Linked DNA regions of Shumkonia mesophila. The protein of the gene in region 1 interacts with the protein of each later gene in a pairwise test. Links are inferred from orthologs where the notes say so. Each region holds a gene or a part of one and is shown in the gene's direction. Other genes may lie near its edges.

Evidence for each region. The genes of interacting proteins can lie anywhere in the genome.
Region 2: the proteins of ODR01_RS17590 (region 1) and ODR01_RS18230 interact in binary tests that used the Escherichia coli proteins (3 or more experiments, as listed by UniProt). The link is inferred for Shumkonia mesophila from one-to-one orthologs.

What each region holds. Positions count from the first base shown.
Region 1 is NZ_JAOTID010000011.1:144,255-150,292, forward strand. The notes cover bases 577-3,564. They hold ODR01_RS17590 (sulfate/molybdate ABC transporter ATP-binding protein), read left to right. Parts: upstream 577-1,521; coding sequence 1,522-2,607; downstream 2,608-3,564. Other genes in these bases: cysT (sulfate ABC transporter permease subunit CysT), read left to right, coding at 577-653; cysW (sulfate ABC transporter permease subunit CysW), read left to right, coding at 646-1,509; fumC (class II fumarate hydratase), read right to left, coding at 2,612-3,564. Also shown: more of cysT, read left to right, coding at 1-576; more of fumC, read right to left, coding at 3,565-4,015; ODR01_RS17600 (alpha/beta family hydrolase), read right to left, coding at 4,069-4,683; ODR01_RS17605 (C-GCAxxG-C-C family protein), read right to left, coding at 4,709-5,149; ODR01_RS17610 (SagB/ThcOx family dehydrogenase), read right to left, coding at 5,165-5,758; ODR01_RS17615 (fumarate hydratase), read right to left, coding at 5,822-6,038. UniProt on the Escherichia coli protein: Part of the ABC transporter complex CysAWTP involved in sulfate/thiosulfate import. Responsible for energy coupling to the transport system.
Region 2 is NZ_JAOTID010000012.1:98,594-106,100, forward strand. The notes cover bases 2,619-5,479. They hold ODR01_RS18230 (glutamate-5-semialdehyde dehydrogenase), read left to right. Parts: upstream 2,619-3,339; coding sequence 3,340-4,620; downstream 4,621-5,479. Other genes in these bases: proB (glutamate 5-kinase), read left to right, coding at 2,619-3,172; ODR01_RS18235 (nicotinate-nucleotide adenylyltransferase), read left to right, coding at 4,617-5,228; rsfS (ribosome silencing factor), read left to right, coding at 5,281-5,479. Also shown: rpmA (50S ribosomal protein L27), read left to right, coding at 656-916; GTPase ObgE, read left to right, coding at 1,014-2,051; more of proB, read left to right, coding at 2,048-2,618; more of rsfS, read left to right, coding at 5,480-5,631; 23S rRNA (pseudouridine(1915)-N(3))-methyltransferase RlmH, read left to right, coding at 5,684-6,154; gpmI (2,3-bisphosphoglycerate-independent phosphoglycerate mutase), read left to right, coding at 6,246-7,507. UniProt on the Escherichia coli protein: Catalyzes the NADPH-dependent reduction of L-glutamate 5-phosphate into L-glutamate 5-semialdehyde and phosphate. The product spontaneously undergoes cyclization to form 1-pyrroline-5-carboxylate.

The sequences.
Region 1 (6,038 bases):
CCTACCGCCTCAGTTTCGGCGCCGCCTTTTTCGCGGCCGCCGCCAACGCCATCTTCGGGCTGCTGGTCGCCTGGGTGATGGTGCGCTATCGCTTTCCCGGCAAGCGCATCGTCGATGCCCTGATCGACCTGCCGTTCGCGCTGCCCACCGCGGTCGCCGGCATCACGCTGACCGCGCTCTATGCCGAGAACGGCTGGATCGGCGCCCTGCTGGCCCCGCTCGGCGTCAAGGTCGCCTTCACGCCGCTGGGCGTGGTGGTCGCCCTCGTCTTCATCGGCCTGCCATTCGTCGTGCGCACCGTCCAGCCGGTGCTGCAGGACATCGACGCCGAGGTCGAGGAGGCGGCGGCCAGCCTGGGCGCCGGGCGGCTGCAAACCTTCCGGCGGGTGATCCTGCCGGCGATCTTCCCGGCCATCCTCACCGGTTTCGCCCTGGCCTTCGCGCGCGGCGTCGGCGAGTACGGGTCGGTGATCTTCATCGCCGGCAACCTGCCGATGGTTTCGGAGATCGCGCCGCTCCTCATCGTCATCAAGCTGGAGCAGTACGACTACGCCGGGGCCACCGCCATCGCGGCCTTCATGCTGCTGGTGTCGTTCGCCCTCCTTTTCGTCATCAACCTGCTGCAACGCTGGAATCGCGCCCGCTATGTCTAGAAGCAGCAAAAGACGTCCCCGGTCCGTCATCTCCGAGCCCGCCTGGGTCCGGCTGGCGTTGATCGCGCTGGCGCTGGTCTTTCTCGGCCTGTTCCTGCTGGCCCCGCTGTTCGTCGTCTTCGCCGAGGCGCTGCAGGGCGGGATCGGCGCCTACGTCGAGGCGTTCACCGAACCGGACGCCCTGGCGGCCATCCGCCTGACCCTGATCACGGCGGCCATCGCGGTGCCGCTCAACATCGTCTTCGGTGTCGCCGCGGCCTGGGCCATCGCCAAGTTCGAGTTCGCGGGCAAGAGCCTGCTCGTCACCTTCATCGACCTGCCGTTCTCGGTCTCCCCGGTGATCGCCGGCCTGATCTACGTTCTGCTGTTCGGGGCGCATGGATGGTTCGGCCCGTGGCTCGTCGCCAACGACGTCGAGATCATCTTCGCGGTACCGGGCATCGTCATCGCCACCATTTTCGTCACCTTCCCGTTCGTCGCCCGCGAGCTGATCCCGCTCATGCAGGAGCAGGGCAACGAGGAGGAGGAGGCCGCGCTGTCCCTGGGCGCCGGCGGCTGGCAGACCTTCCGGCGCGTTACGCTGCCCAACATCAAATGGGGCCTGATCTACGGGGTTCTTTTGTGCAACGCCCGCGCTATGGGCGAATTCGGCGCCGTTTCGGTGGTCTCCGGCCACATCCGGGGCGAAACCAACACCATGCCGCTTCATGTCGAGATTCTTTACAACGAGTACAATTTCACGGCGGCCTTCGCCATCGCCTCGCTGCTGGCGCTGCTGGCGCTGGTGACGCTGGCGCTCAAGACGGCGCTGGAGTGGCGCTACGGCGCCGAGCTGGCGGCCGCCCGCCGCCTGTAGGAAGGATCGCCGATGCGGATCGAAGCCAAGGACATCACCAAGACGTTCGGCGAGTTCACCGCCCTGCGCGCCGTTAACTTGGCTGTGGAGTCGGGCGAGCTGGTGGCGCTGCTGGGGCCGTCCGGCTCGGGCAAGACGACGCTGCTGCGCATCATTGCCGGGCTCGAATTCCCCGACGGCGGCGCCATCCTGTTCGACGGCGACGACGCCAGCCGGCGCACCGTCCGCGAGCGCAACGTCGGCTTCGTCTTCCAGCATTTCGCGCTGTTCCGCCACATGACGGTGTTCGAAAACGTGGCCTTCGGGTTGCGCGTCAAGCCGCGGGAAAGGCGCCTTCCCGAGGCCGAGATCCGCGCCCGCGTCGGGCGCCTGCTCGACCTCGTGCAGCTCACCAATTTTGCGGCGCGCTATCCCACCCAACTGTCGGGCGGCCAGCGCCAGCGGGTGGCGCTGGCCCGCTCGCTGGCCGTCGAGCCCAGCGTGCTGCTGCTCGACGAGCCGTTCGGCGCGCTCGACGCCAAGGTGCGCCGCGAACTGCGGCGCTGGCTCCGCGCGCTCCACGAAGAAATGCATCTGACCAGCGTGTTCGTCACCCACGACCAGGACGAGGCGCTCGAACTGGCCGACCGGGTGGCGGTCATGAGCAACGGGACGATCGAACAGATCGGCTCGCCGCAGGACGTCTACGATCACCCGGCGTCGGCTTATGTCTGCGAGTTCCTGGGCAACGTCAACCGCTTCGACTGCACGATCCGGGGCGGCGTCGCCGTGGTCTGCGACGACGAATTCATGACCGTCAGATCCCCCGGCGTCGTCGAGGGGTCGGCCGTCGCCTACGTCCGTCCCCACGACATCGCCATCTATACGACCAAGGCCCAGCTCGGGCTGCCGGCGATCGTGCGCCACATCGCCGCGGCCGGCCCGGTCGCGGTGGTGGAACTGGCCGCCGAGGGGGTGAAGGCGCCGGTCGAGGCCCTGCTGTCGAGGACCCGTCACCGCGAGCTCAAGCTGACGGTCGGCCAGTCCGTCTTCCTGCGCGCCCAGGCCGCCCGCATCTATCCGGCCGAGCGGCCGGCCGTCGCCGAGGCCACCGTTTGAGCGGCTACTCCTGCGGTCCCAGCATGGTTTCCGGACGCACCCAGGCGTCGAAGTCGGCGGCATTGACGTAGCCGAGCGCAATCGCCGCCTCGCGCAGGGTGGTTCCCTCGGCGTGCGCCTTCTTGGCGATCTCGGCGGCCTTGTCGTAGCCGATGTGCGGCGACAGCGCCGTCACCAGCATGAGCGACTGTTCCATCATATGGCGCAGGCGCGGCGCGTTGGCGGTGATCCCCGACACGCAGTTGTCGGCGAAGCTGCGGCAGGCGTCCGACAGCAGGCCGATCGATTGCAGCAGGTTGTAGATGATGACCGGCTTGAAGACGTTGAGCTCGAAATGGCCACTGGCGCCGGCCACCGTGATCGTCATGTGGTTGCCGATGACCTGGGCGCACACCTGGGTCAGCGCCTCGCTCTGGGTGGGGTTTACCTTGCCCGGCATGATCGAGGAGCCGGGCTCATTGGCGGGCAGCACCAGTTCGCCCAGACCGCCGCGCGGCCCCGAGGCCAAGAGGCGGATGTCGTTGGCGATCTTCATCAGCGAGACGGCCAGAACGTTGAGCGCGCCCGATACCTCGACCAGGGTGTCGTGGGCGGCCAGCGCCTCGAACTTGTTGGGGGCCGAAACCAGCGGCAGGCCGGTGATCGCCGCCGCCTTTTCGGTGAACACCTCGGCGAAGCGCGGATGGGTGTTGAGCCCGGTGCCGATGGCGGTGCCGCCCTGGGCGATCTGGTAAAGCCGGGGCAGGCAGCCGCGCAGCCGGGCGATGCCGGCTTCGACTTGCATCGCATAGGCCGAAAACTCCTGGCCCAGGGTCATCGGCACGGCGTCCATGGTGTGGGTGCGGCCCATCTTGAGGACGTCGGAAAAGGCATCGACCTTGCGCAGCAGCATGCCGTGCAACTGATGCAGCGCGGCCAGAAGCTGGTAATGGATCTGCTCGGCGGCGGCGATGTGCATGGCCGTCGGAAAGGCGTCGTTGGAGGACTGGCCGCGGTTGACGTGGTCGTTGGGGTGGACTGGCGTGTGAGCCCCGAGTGGGCTGCCCAGCACCTCGTTGGCGCGGTTGGCGATGACCTCGTTGACGTTCATGTTGCTCTGGGTGCCCGAGCCGGTCTGCCAGACCACCAGTGGGAACTGCCCGGCCAGTTTCCCCTCGATCACCTCGTCGGCGGCCTTGCCGATGGCCTCGCCGAGCGGGGCCGGCAGTTCGCCCAGTTCGACGTTGGCCTGGGCCGCCGCCTTCTTGACGATGGCCAGCGCGCGGATGACCGACATCGGCATGGGTTCCTCGCCGATCCGGAAGTTCTCGATGGCGCGCTGCGTCTGGGCGCCCCAATAGCGGTCGGCGGGAACCTTGACCGTTCCCATGGAATCGGATTCGGTGCGGAACTTTCCGGACTCCGGCATGCGGGGGCCTCCCTGGATGCGGTTGCGGGTCGCCGTTGACCGATTTTACCCGATTATGCCGCCAAGGCGAACCCGGCAGCGAGGCCGACGGCCTCCCGCCAGTTCTGCGCCTGGGTGCGGCCGGACCGCTGGCGCGGGGTCAGGTCGTGATCGCCGTCCTCGATCCAGCAAAGGCGGATGGCGGCGGAAAGGGGATAGCCGGCCACCTCGTCCCGGCTGCCCAGGGGATCGCGGGTGCCCTGCACGATGAGGGTGGGGGTGGCGAGATCGCCCAGGTGGGCGGTGCGCAATGTGGCGGGGCGGCCCGCCGGGTGGAACGGATAGCCGAGGCAGATCAGCCCGGCGACGCCAGCCTCGTCGGCGACAAGGCTGGCGATGCGCCCGCCCATCGACTTGCCGCCGATGACCAGGCGCTTGGGACCGCCCAGCCGGCCGATCACGTCCAGCCAGGTGGCCAGCAGCACGGCCGGGCGGTCGGGTCCGCGCTTGCGGCCGTCGGCCCGCCTTGCGGCCATGTAGGGGAACTCGAAGCGGGCGACGCGCACGCCGCGTGCCGCCAACCCCTCGGCGAAAAAGGCCATGAAGGGCGAATCCATCGGCGCCCCGGCGCCGTGGGCGAGGGCCAGCGTGACCGGGGCGTCGTCGGGGCCGTCGAACAGGAATTCCATCGGCGGGCGGCCGCGCGGACCGGACCTACAGCAGATCTTCGACGATCTCGGCGGCGGAACGCACGAAGTCGGGGCACATCCGGCGGGTGATCTGCATGTCGGTATTCAGCTTGCGGCCCGCCTCGGTGGACAGGTCGACGCCGATCAGCTCCTTGCAGCCGAGGGTGCCGTGGCGGGCCTTGAACTGCTCGGTGAAGCGGTGCGCCATCTCGTAGGCCTTGGTCTTGGCGTCCTTCTCGCTCTTGGTCAGTTTGGCGGCGCGAATGCCCAGCGTCATGACCGCTCCGGTCACCGCCCCGCAGATCAGGCCGTGCGCGCCAATGCCGGCGCCAAAGCCGCGGCCGGCATTCATGGCGGCGGTTTCGTCGAATCCCACGGCGCTGGCGAAGGCAACCGCCATCGCCTGGCTGCAATTGCATTTGTCAGGCCCGAACAGTTCGACAGCTCTTTCGACCCGTTTCGACATTGGCGTCCTCCCTCTTCAAGCGTTCGGTTTTCCGAACACCATCATGTAGATCGGCTTCTCATTGTCGCCCATGGCGGCCAGGGACTGCAATCTTTGCTCGTCCAGCGCCCCGATGGCCACCGCGCCCAGTCCCAGTGCCACGGCCTGCAACGAGACGTTTTGCGCGGCGTGCCCGGCCTCCAGCAAAACGAAGTCGCGTCCCATGTCGCCATACTTGGCGGTGGTCCGTTCGAACACCGCCCCGAACAGGATGGCGGCGGTGCAGGTGGCGACGCAGGCCTGGTTCATGCAGGCGGCGGCCAGGTCGGCGCGGATGTCGCCGGCCGCCGTCTGGCCAAGGCCGTGGGTCGCCGGGTCGTAGCGGTAGACACCGGCGGCCAGTCCGTCGACGGCGCCGGCGATCAGGTAGGTTTCCAGCGGAAAGGTCGCCCCCGCCGACGGCGTCGTGCGGAACCCTTCGGGCGAGGTGACGCCGGCGGCCGACCACAGAAGCTGCGAGATGTCGGCGAGCGCGAGCGGGGTCGTCGCGTAGGCGCGTATCGAGCGGCGCTCGCGCAGGGCCTGGGCCAGGGGCATGCCCCCTGCAAGCCGGGGCTCGGGAAGTTTCATGGCGTTTCCTCTTATGGTTATCGGGCGGCGGCCGCGATGCGGCCCGCCGCGCCGGGCCGGCCTTCAGCGGGCCGGATTGATCAGTTCGGCGAAGAAGTCGTTGCCCTTGTCGTCGACGCAGATGGCGGCCGGGAAATCCTCGATCTCGATGCGCCAGACCGCTTCCATGCCGAGTTCGGGATACTCGATGCACTCGACCTTCTTGATGCAGTCGTGCGCCAGGCGCGCCGCCGGGCCGCCGGGAGAGGCCAGATAGAAGCCGCCGTGCTTCTTGCAGGCG
Region 2 (7,507 bases), on another replicon or contig:
TTGCGGCTATATTGCCGCCTCTTTTCGCGAGCCTCGCGGCAGCGCGGGCGCTCGTGTTCGTGATGAACGCAGTGGGGCGAAGATGTTCGCAGTCATCAAGACCGGCGGTAAGCAGTATAAGGTGTCCAAGGACGACGTGCTGGCCGTCGAAACGCTGGCCGGTGCGCCGGGCGACCTGATCCAGGTCGGCGACGTGCTGATGCTGGGCGAGGACGGCCAGGAGCCGACCGTCGGCGCGCCGATCGTCGACAAGGCGGCGGTGTTCGCCGAGGTCCTGGACCAGACGCGCGGCGAGAAGATCATCGTCTTCAAGAAGCAGCGCCGGCAGAACCACCGCCGCAAGATCGGCCATCGCCAGAACCTGACGGTGCTCCGCATCGAGGCGATCAGCCCGACCGGCGAGAAGCCGGCCTTCGAGGCGAAAGCCAAGGTCAAGGCGGCGAAGCCGAAGGTCGAGGCCGCCGAGGACGACGGCGACGCCCCGGTGAAGGCGAAAGCCAAGGCCAAGGCGGCGCCGAAGGCGAAGGCCGAATCGAAGGCCAAGCCGAAAGCGGCGGCGAAGGCCAAGAGCGAATCCAAACCCAAGGCGGCGAAGTCGGGCGGCACGGCCAAGGCCGGCGCCAAGAAACCCGCCAAGTCGAAGGAGTAACCGGTCATGGCGCATAAGAAAGCAGGCGGCAGTTCCCGCAACGGACGCGACAGCGCCGGCCGGCGCCTGGGCGTCAAGCACTTCGGCGACGAACTGGTGGCGCCCGGCAACATCATCGTGCGCCAGCGCGGCACCCAGTTCCATCCCGGCGAAAACGTCGGCATGGGCCGCGACCACACGCTGTTCGCCAAGGTCGAGGGCAAGGTGAAGTTCCGGCACAAGGCGCAAGGCCGCACCTACATCGTGGTGGAGCCGTCGAAAGCCTGAGGAGGCCCTGGCCATTCGCTGAAAAAAGCGGGGGAATGGCCAGCCATTCCCCCTTTTTGATTCGGGGGTCGTCAAGCGGGTTTTCGGGGACCGGGAAATGAAGTTTCTCGACGAAGCCAAGATCTTCGTGAAGAGCGGAGACGGCGGTGACGGCTGCGTGGCCTTCCGCCGCGAGAAGTTCATCGAGTTCGGCGGCCCCAACGGCGGCGACGGCGGGCGCGGCGGCGACGTCGTCGTGGAGTGCGCCGACGGGCTGAACACGCTGATCGATTTCCGCTACCGCCAGCACTTCAAGGCCGACCGCGGCCAAAACGGCATGGGCCAGAACCGCAGCGGCGCCGGCGGCAAGGACACCGTCATCCGCGTGCCGGTCGGAACGCAAATCCTCGACGAGGACAAGGAGACCGTGCTGCTCGACATGACCGAGGTCGGCCAGCGCGCGTACCTCGCGCGCGGCGGCGACGGCGGTTTCGGCAACACCCATTTCAAGTCCTCGACCAATCAGGCGCCGCGGCGCACCACCCCCGGCTGGCCCGGCCAGGAGCGCTGGGTGTGGCTGCGCCTCAAGCTGATCGCCGACGCCGGACTGGTCGGCCTGCCCAACGCCGGCAAGTCGACCTTCCTGGCCGCCGTGTCGCGCGCCCGTCCGAAGGTCGCCGACTATCCCTTCACCACGCTGCATCCGCAGTTGGGCGTCGTTCACGTCGATAACGGCGAGTTCGTACTGGCCGACATCCCCGGCCTCATCGAGGGGGCGCACGAGGGGGCCGGCCTGGGCGACCGATTCCTCGGCCACATCGAGCGTTGCGGCGTGCTGCTGCACCTGGTCGACGGCACCGCCGAGGACGTCGCCGAGGCCTATGGCGCCATTCGCAACGAGCTGGCCGCCTATGGCGGCGGGCTGGCCGAAAAGCCCGAGGTGCTGGCGCTCAACAAGTGCGACGCCCTGACGGCGGAGGCCATCGCCGAGAAGTCGGCGGCACTCGCCGCCGCCGCCGGCCACCCCGTCGCCATCCTGTCGGGCGCCACCGGGCTCGGCGTCGAGGCGGTGCTGCGCGAGCTTCGGGCATTCATCACCAAGGGCCGGGACAAGGCCCAGGACAGCGAGGAAGGCGGAGGACCGTTCGTGCCATGAGCGGAGCGAAGAACGATTACCTGGCGACCGGCAAACGCATCGTCGTCAAGATCGGATCGGCCCTGCTGGTCGCCAAGAGCGGCGCCATCCACAAGAAATGGCTGCAGGCGCTGGCCGACGACGTGGCGCGCTGCCGGGCGCGCGGCCAGGAAGTGATCCTTGTCTCCTCGGGCGCCATCGCCGCCGGCCGGCGCCAGCTGGGCTTCGCCGACGGCGAGCTGCGGCTGGAGGAAAAGCAGGCCGCCGCCGCCACCGGCATGATCCGCCTGACCGGCGCCTACCAGGAGTGCTTGGGCGTGCACGGCATCACCGTCGCCCAGATCCTGCTGACGCTGGACGACAGCGAGAACCGCCGGCGCTACATCAACGCCCGCAACACGCTGAACACGCTCCTGAAGCTGGGCGCGGTGCCGATCATCAACGAGAACGACACGGTGGCCACCGACGAGATCCGCTTCGGCGACAACGACCGCCTGGGCGCCCGCGTCGCCGCCATGACCACCGCCGACGTCCTGGTCCTCTTATCCGACATCGACGGCCTGTACACGGCCGACCCGCACACCGACCCCAACGCCCGCCACCTGCCGGAAATTACCGAGATCACGCCGGAGATCGAGGCCATGGCCGGCGCCTCGCTGCCCGGCTTCGGGGTCGGCGGCATGGTCACCAAGCTGGCGGCGGCCCGGGTCTGCCTCAACGTCGGCTGCCGCATGGTGCTGACCGCCGGCAACCACCTGAATCCCTTGAAGCGGATCGAGGAAGGCGCGCGCTGCACCTGGTTCCTGCCCGGCGCGACGCCGCACACCGCGCGCAAGCGCTGGATCGCCGGCACGCTCAAGGCGGTCGGCGACATCGTGCTCGACGACGGGGCGCTGAAGGCGCTGCATGCCGGCAAGAGCATCCTGCCGGCCGGGGTGGCCAAGGTGTCGGGCAGCTTCGAGCGCGGCGACGCGGTGATCGTGCGCGACGAGGGCGGGCGCGAGGTGGCGCGCGGCCTGGTCGCCTATTCGGCCGAGGACGCCAGGCGCATTCTCGGCCACAAGAGCCGCGAGATCGAAGCCATCCTGGGCTTTCGCGGCCGCGACGAGATGATCCACAGAGACGACCTGGTGCTGACCTGAGAGCGGCGCCTGGAGAGTGATGAAATGCTCGCTATATCCATGACGTCATTCCCGCGCAGGCGGGAATCCAGGTTCACCCCCGGCTTCTGGACTCCCGCGTTCGCGGGAGTGACGGGAAATAGCGAATTTTTCCGCAGTCTGGCCACAGGACGCCGGAGAACAGAACCATGACCATCGCCACAACGGACAAGGCCGATATCGACCTTCTGATGGAAGGGATAGGCGCCGCCGCCAAGGCCGCCGCCGCCCAACTGGCCACCGCGCCGACGGCCGCCAAGAACGCCGCGCTGACGGCCGCCGCCCGCCGCATCCGCGAAGACCGCGCGGCGATCATGGCCGCCAACGCCAAGGACATCGCGGCCGGCAAGCAGAAGGGCCTGAGCGCCACCCTGCTCGACCGCCTGATGCTGAACGACGCCCGCATCGAGGCCATGGCCAAGGGCCTGGAAGACGTGGCCGCCCTGCCCGATCCGGTCGGGTCCGTGATGGCCGAATGGGACCGCCCCAACGGCCTGCGCATCGCCCGCGTGCGGACGCCGCTGGGCGTCATCGGCGTCATCTACGAATCGCGGCCCAACGTGACGGCCGACGCCGGGGCGCTGTGCCTCAAGGCCGGCAACGCGGCGATCCTGCGCGGCGGCTCGGAAAGCTTCCATTCCTCGGCCGCCATCATGGACTGCCTGGCCGCCGGCCTCGCCGAGGCCGGGCTGCCCGCCGCCGCCATCCAGCTGGTGCCGACCGCCGATCGCGCCGCGGTCGGCGTCATGCTGACCATGACCGACACCATCGACGTCATCGTGCCGCGCGGCGGCCGCTCGCTGATCGAGCGCATCACGGCGGAAAGCCGCATCCCGCTGTTCAAGCACCTGGAAGGCATCTGCCACACCTACATCGACCGCGCCGCCGACCTGGGCAAGGCGCGCAAGGTGACGCTGAACGCCAAGATGCGGCGCACCGGCATCTGCGGCGCCACCGAGACGCTGCTGGTCCACAGGGACGCCGTGGCCACCCACTTAAAGCCGATCGCCGACGACCTGATCGCCGCCGGCTGCGAGCTGCGCGGCGACGCCCGCGCGCGGGCGGCCGATCCCCGCATCGGGCCGGCCACCGAGGAAGACTGGTCGACCGAATACCTCGACGCCATCCTGTCGGTCGCCGTGGTCGACGACATCGACGCCGCCATCGCCCATATCGCCAGGTACGGCTCGGAGCACACCGAATCGATCATCACCGAGGACGCGGCGGCGGCCGAGCGGTTCCTCGCCCGGGTGAACAGCGCCATCGTCATGCACAACGCCTCGACCCAGTTCGCCGACGGCGGCGAGTTCGGCATGGGGGCCGAGATCGGCATCTCGACCGGCAAGCTGCACGCCAGGGGCCCGGTCGGCGTCGAGCAGCTGACCACATTCAAGTACGTCGTGCGCGGAACCGGGCAGGTTCGGCCTTGAACGTCATCCCGGCCGATCCGCCCGCCGGGCTTCGGGTCGGGCTGCTGGGCGGCTCGTTCAACCCGGCCCACGCCGGGCACCTGCACGTCAGCCTGCTGGCGCTCAGGCGCCTGAAGCTCGATCAGGTGTGGTGGCTGGTGTCGCCGCAGAACCCCCTGAAACCGCAGGCCGGCATGGCGCCGCTGGAGGACCGGCTGGCCGGCGCCGCGAGGGCGGCGGCCGATCCGCGCATCCGCGTCGGCGCCATCGAAGCGGAACTCGGCACCCGCTACACCGCCGACACCCTGGTTGCGCTGAAGGCCCGTTTTCCCGGGCTCCGCTTCGTCTGGCTGATGGGCGCCGACATCCTGGTGCAGTTGCCGCGCTGGAAGCGCTGGCGCGATGTCTTTCGCGCCGTTCCCATTGCAGTTTTCGCGAGGCCTTCGTATTCTTTAAAGGCACGGTTCGGGCGCGCGGCCCGGCAATTTGCGGCGGCCCGGCAATTGGCTTCTCGGGCCTCGGATCTGGCGGCGATGACGCCGCCGGCCTGGGTTTTCCTGAGAACCCCGCTGCACGGGGCGTCAGCCAGCCGTATCCGCGCCCGGCGAACCGCAGATCACAACGGATAGGAAAGGAACGGTCATCCCACGACGCACCCAGAAGCCACCGGCGGCGGCAGACGTGCTCGCGCTGGTGCAACAGTCCCTGAATGACGACAAGGCGCAGGACGTCGTCGTCATCGATCTGAACGGCAAGACCAGCATCGCGGACTTCATGGTCATCGCCTCGGGAACCTCACAGCGCCAGGTCGGCGCCATGGCCGACCATCTCCGGGAAAAGTTGAAAACCAAGGGCGTCGCCGGCGTCGCCGTCGAGGGCGCCACCCAGTGCGACTGGGTGTTGCTCGACACCCACGACGTCATCGTCCACCTGTTCCGCCCGGAAGTGAGGGAGTTCTACAACCTCGAAAAGATGTGGAGCGAGCCGGCGGCCGCCCGCCCCACGGAGTCCACGGTCCAGATCAACGCCTGAACCCCGCCGGGCGGGGGCGGAAGCCCACGCGCCATCGGGGCGGAGCCGGATCATGCAATTTCATATCGCGGCGGTCGGCCGCTTCGGGGGAGGGCGCGCGCACGCCGCCGAGCGGGCGGTGTTCGAACGCTTTGCCGAACGCGTCGTCCCGCCGCCGGTCCTGATCGAGGTCGAGGAGAAACGGCCGCTGGCGGCGCCCGAGCGGCGGCGCCGCGAGGGCGAACTGCTGCTGGGGGCGCTGCCGGCCGGCGCCTTTGTGGTGGCGCTGGACGAGAAGGGGCGTCCGCTGACCAGCGCCGGGTTGGCCGAACGCCTGGGCCGCCTGCGCGACGAGGGGACCCGCCACGTGGCCTTCGTGATCGGCGGCGCCGACGGCCTCGACGAGGCGGTGCGCCAGGCCGCGAATCTGGTGCTGTCACTGGGCCCGATGACCTGGCCTCATCTGTTGGTGCGCGGGCTGATCGCCGAGCAGATCTTCCGCGCCCAGTCCATTCTTGCCGGCCATCCGTATCATCGGGCATAAAGTGGCTAGACCCTATCGTAACCCCGGCAATTCGACCTATATTCAAGGCATGTTGACCGAAAAACCAGGCCGCGCCCGGCCGCGTCCCGCGATGTTGTGCATCCTCGACGGCTGGGGCAACCGCGCCGACACCGACTTCAACGCCATCGCCATCGGCAAGACGCCGAACTGGGATCGCATTTCCTCAACCAACCCGCGCGCCCGGCTCTACGCCTCGGGCCTGGAAGTCGGCCTGCCCGACGGCCAGATGGGCAATTCCGAGGTCGGCCACATGAACATCGGCGCCGGCCGCGTGGTCATGCAGGACCTGCCGCGCATCGACCTGGCGGCGGCCGACGGCTCGATGGCCAGAAATCCGGCGCTTCTGGACTTCATCGCGGCGCTCAGGAAAAGCGGCGGCGCCTGCCATCTGATGGGCTTGATGTCGCCGGGCGGCGTCCATTCCCACCAGGACCATATGGTGGCCCTGGCCCGCGCGGTGGGGACGGCCGGCGTGCCGGTGATCGTCCACGCCCTGATGGACGGCCGTGACACCCCGCCGCGCAGCGGCAGGGGCTACATGGAGAAATTCCTGGCCGACACCGCCGACGTGACGGGGCTTCGCGTCGGCGTGGTCAGCGGCCGCTACTACGCCATGGACCGCGACAAGCGCTGGGAGCGGGTGGAAAGGGCCTACAACGCCCTGGTCGACGCCGCGGCCGAGCGCCAGGCCCCGGACGCCGTCAGCGCCATCCAGCGCAGCTATGACGAAAGCATTGCCGACGAATTCGTGCTGCCCACCGTCATCGACGGCTACGCCGGCATGAAGGACGGCGACGGCCTTCTGGTCGCCAACTTCCGCGCCGACCGCGTGCGCCAGATCCTGACCGCGCTTGCCGATCCGGCGTTCAGCGGCTTCACGCGCCGGCGCGTCCCCGCCTTCGCCGCCCGCCTGGGCATGGCCGAATATTCGGACGAGCTCGACGCCTTTTTCCCGGCGCTGTTCACCTCGGTCGACCTCAAGGACATCCTGGGCCAGGTGGTGTCGGAGGCCGGCCTCACCCAGCTTCGGGTCGCCGAGACCGAGAAGTACGCCCACGTCACCTTCTTCTTCAACGGCGGCCGCGAGAAGGTGTTCGACGGCGAGGACCGCATCATGGTGCCCTCGCCCAAGGTCGCCACCTACGACCTCAAGCCCGAGATGTCGGCGCCCGAGGTGACGGACCGCCTGGTCGAGGCCATCGGCTCGGGCAAGTACGACCTGATCGTCGCCAATTTCGCCAACGGCGACATGGTCGGCCATTCGGGTATCCTGGAGGCGGCCGTCAAGGCCGTGGAAACGGTGGATGCCTGCCTGGGCCGCGTCGAGGCCGC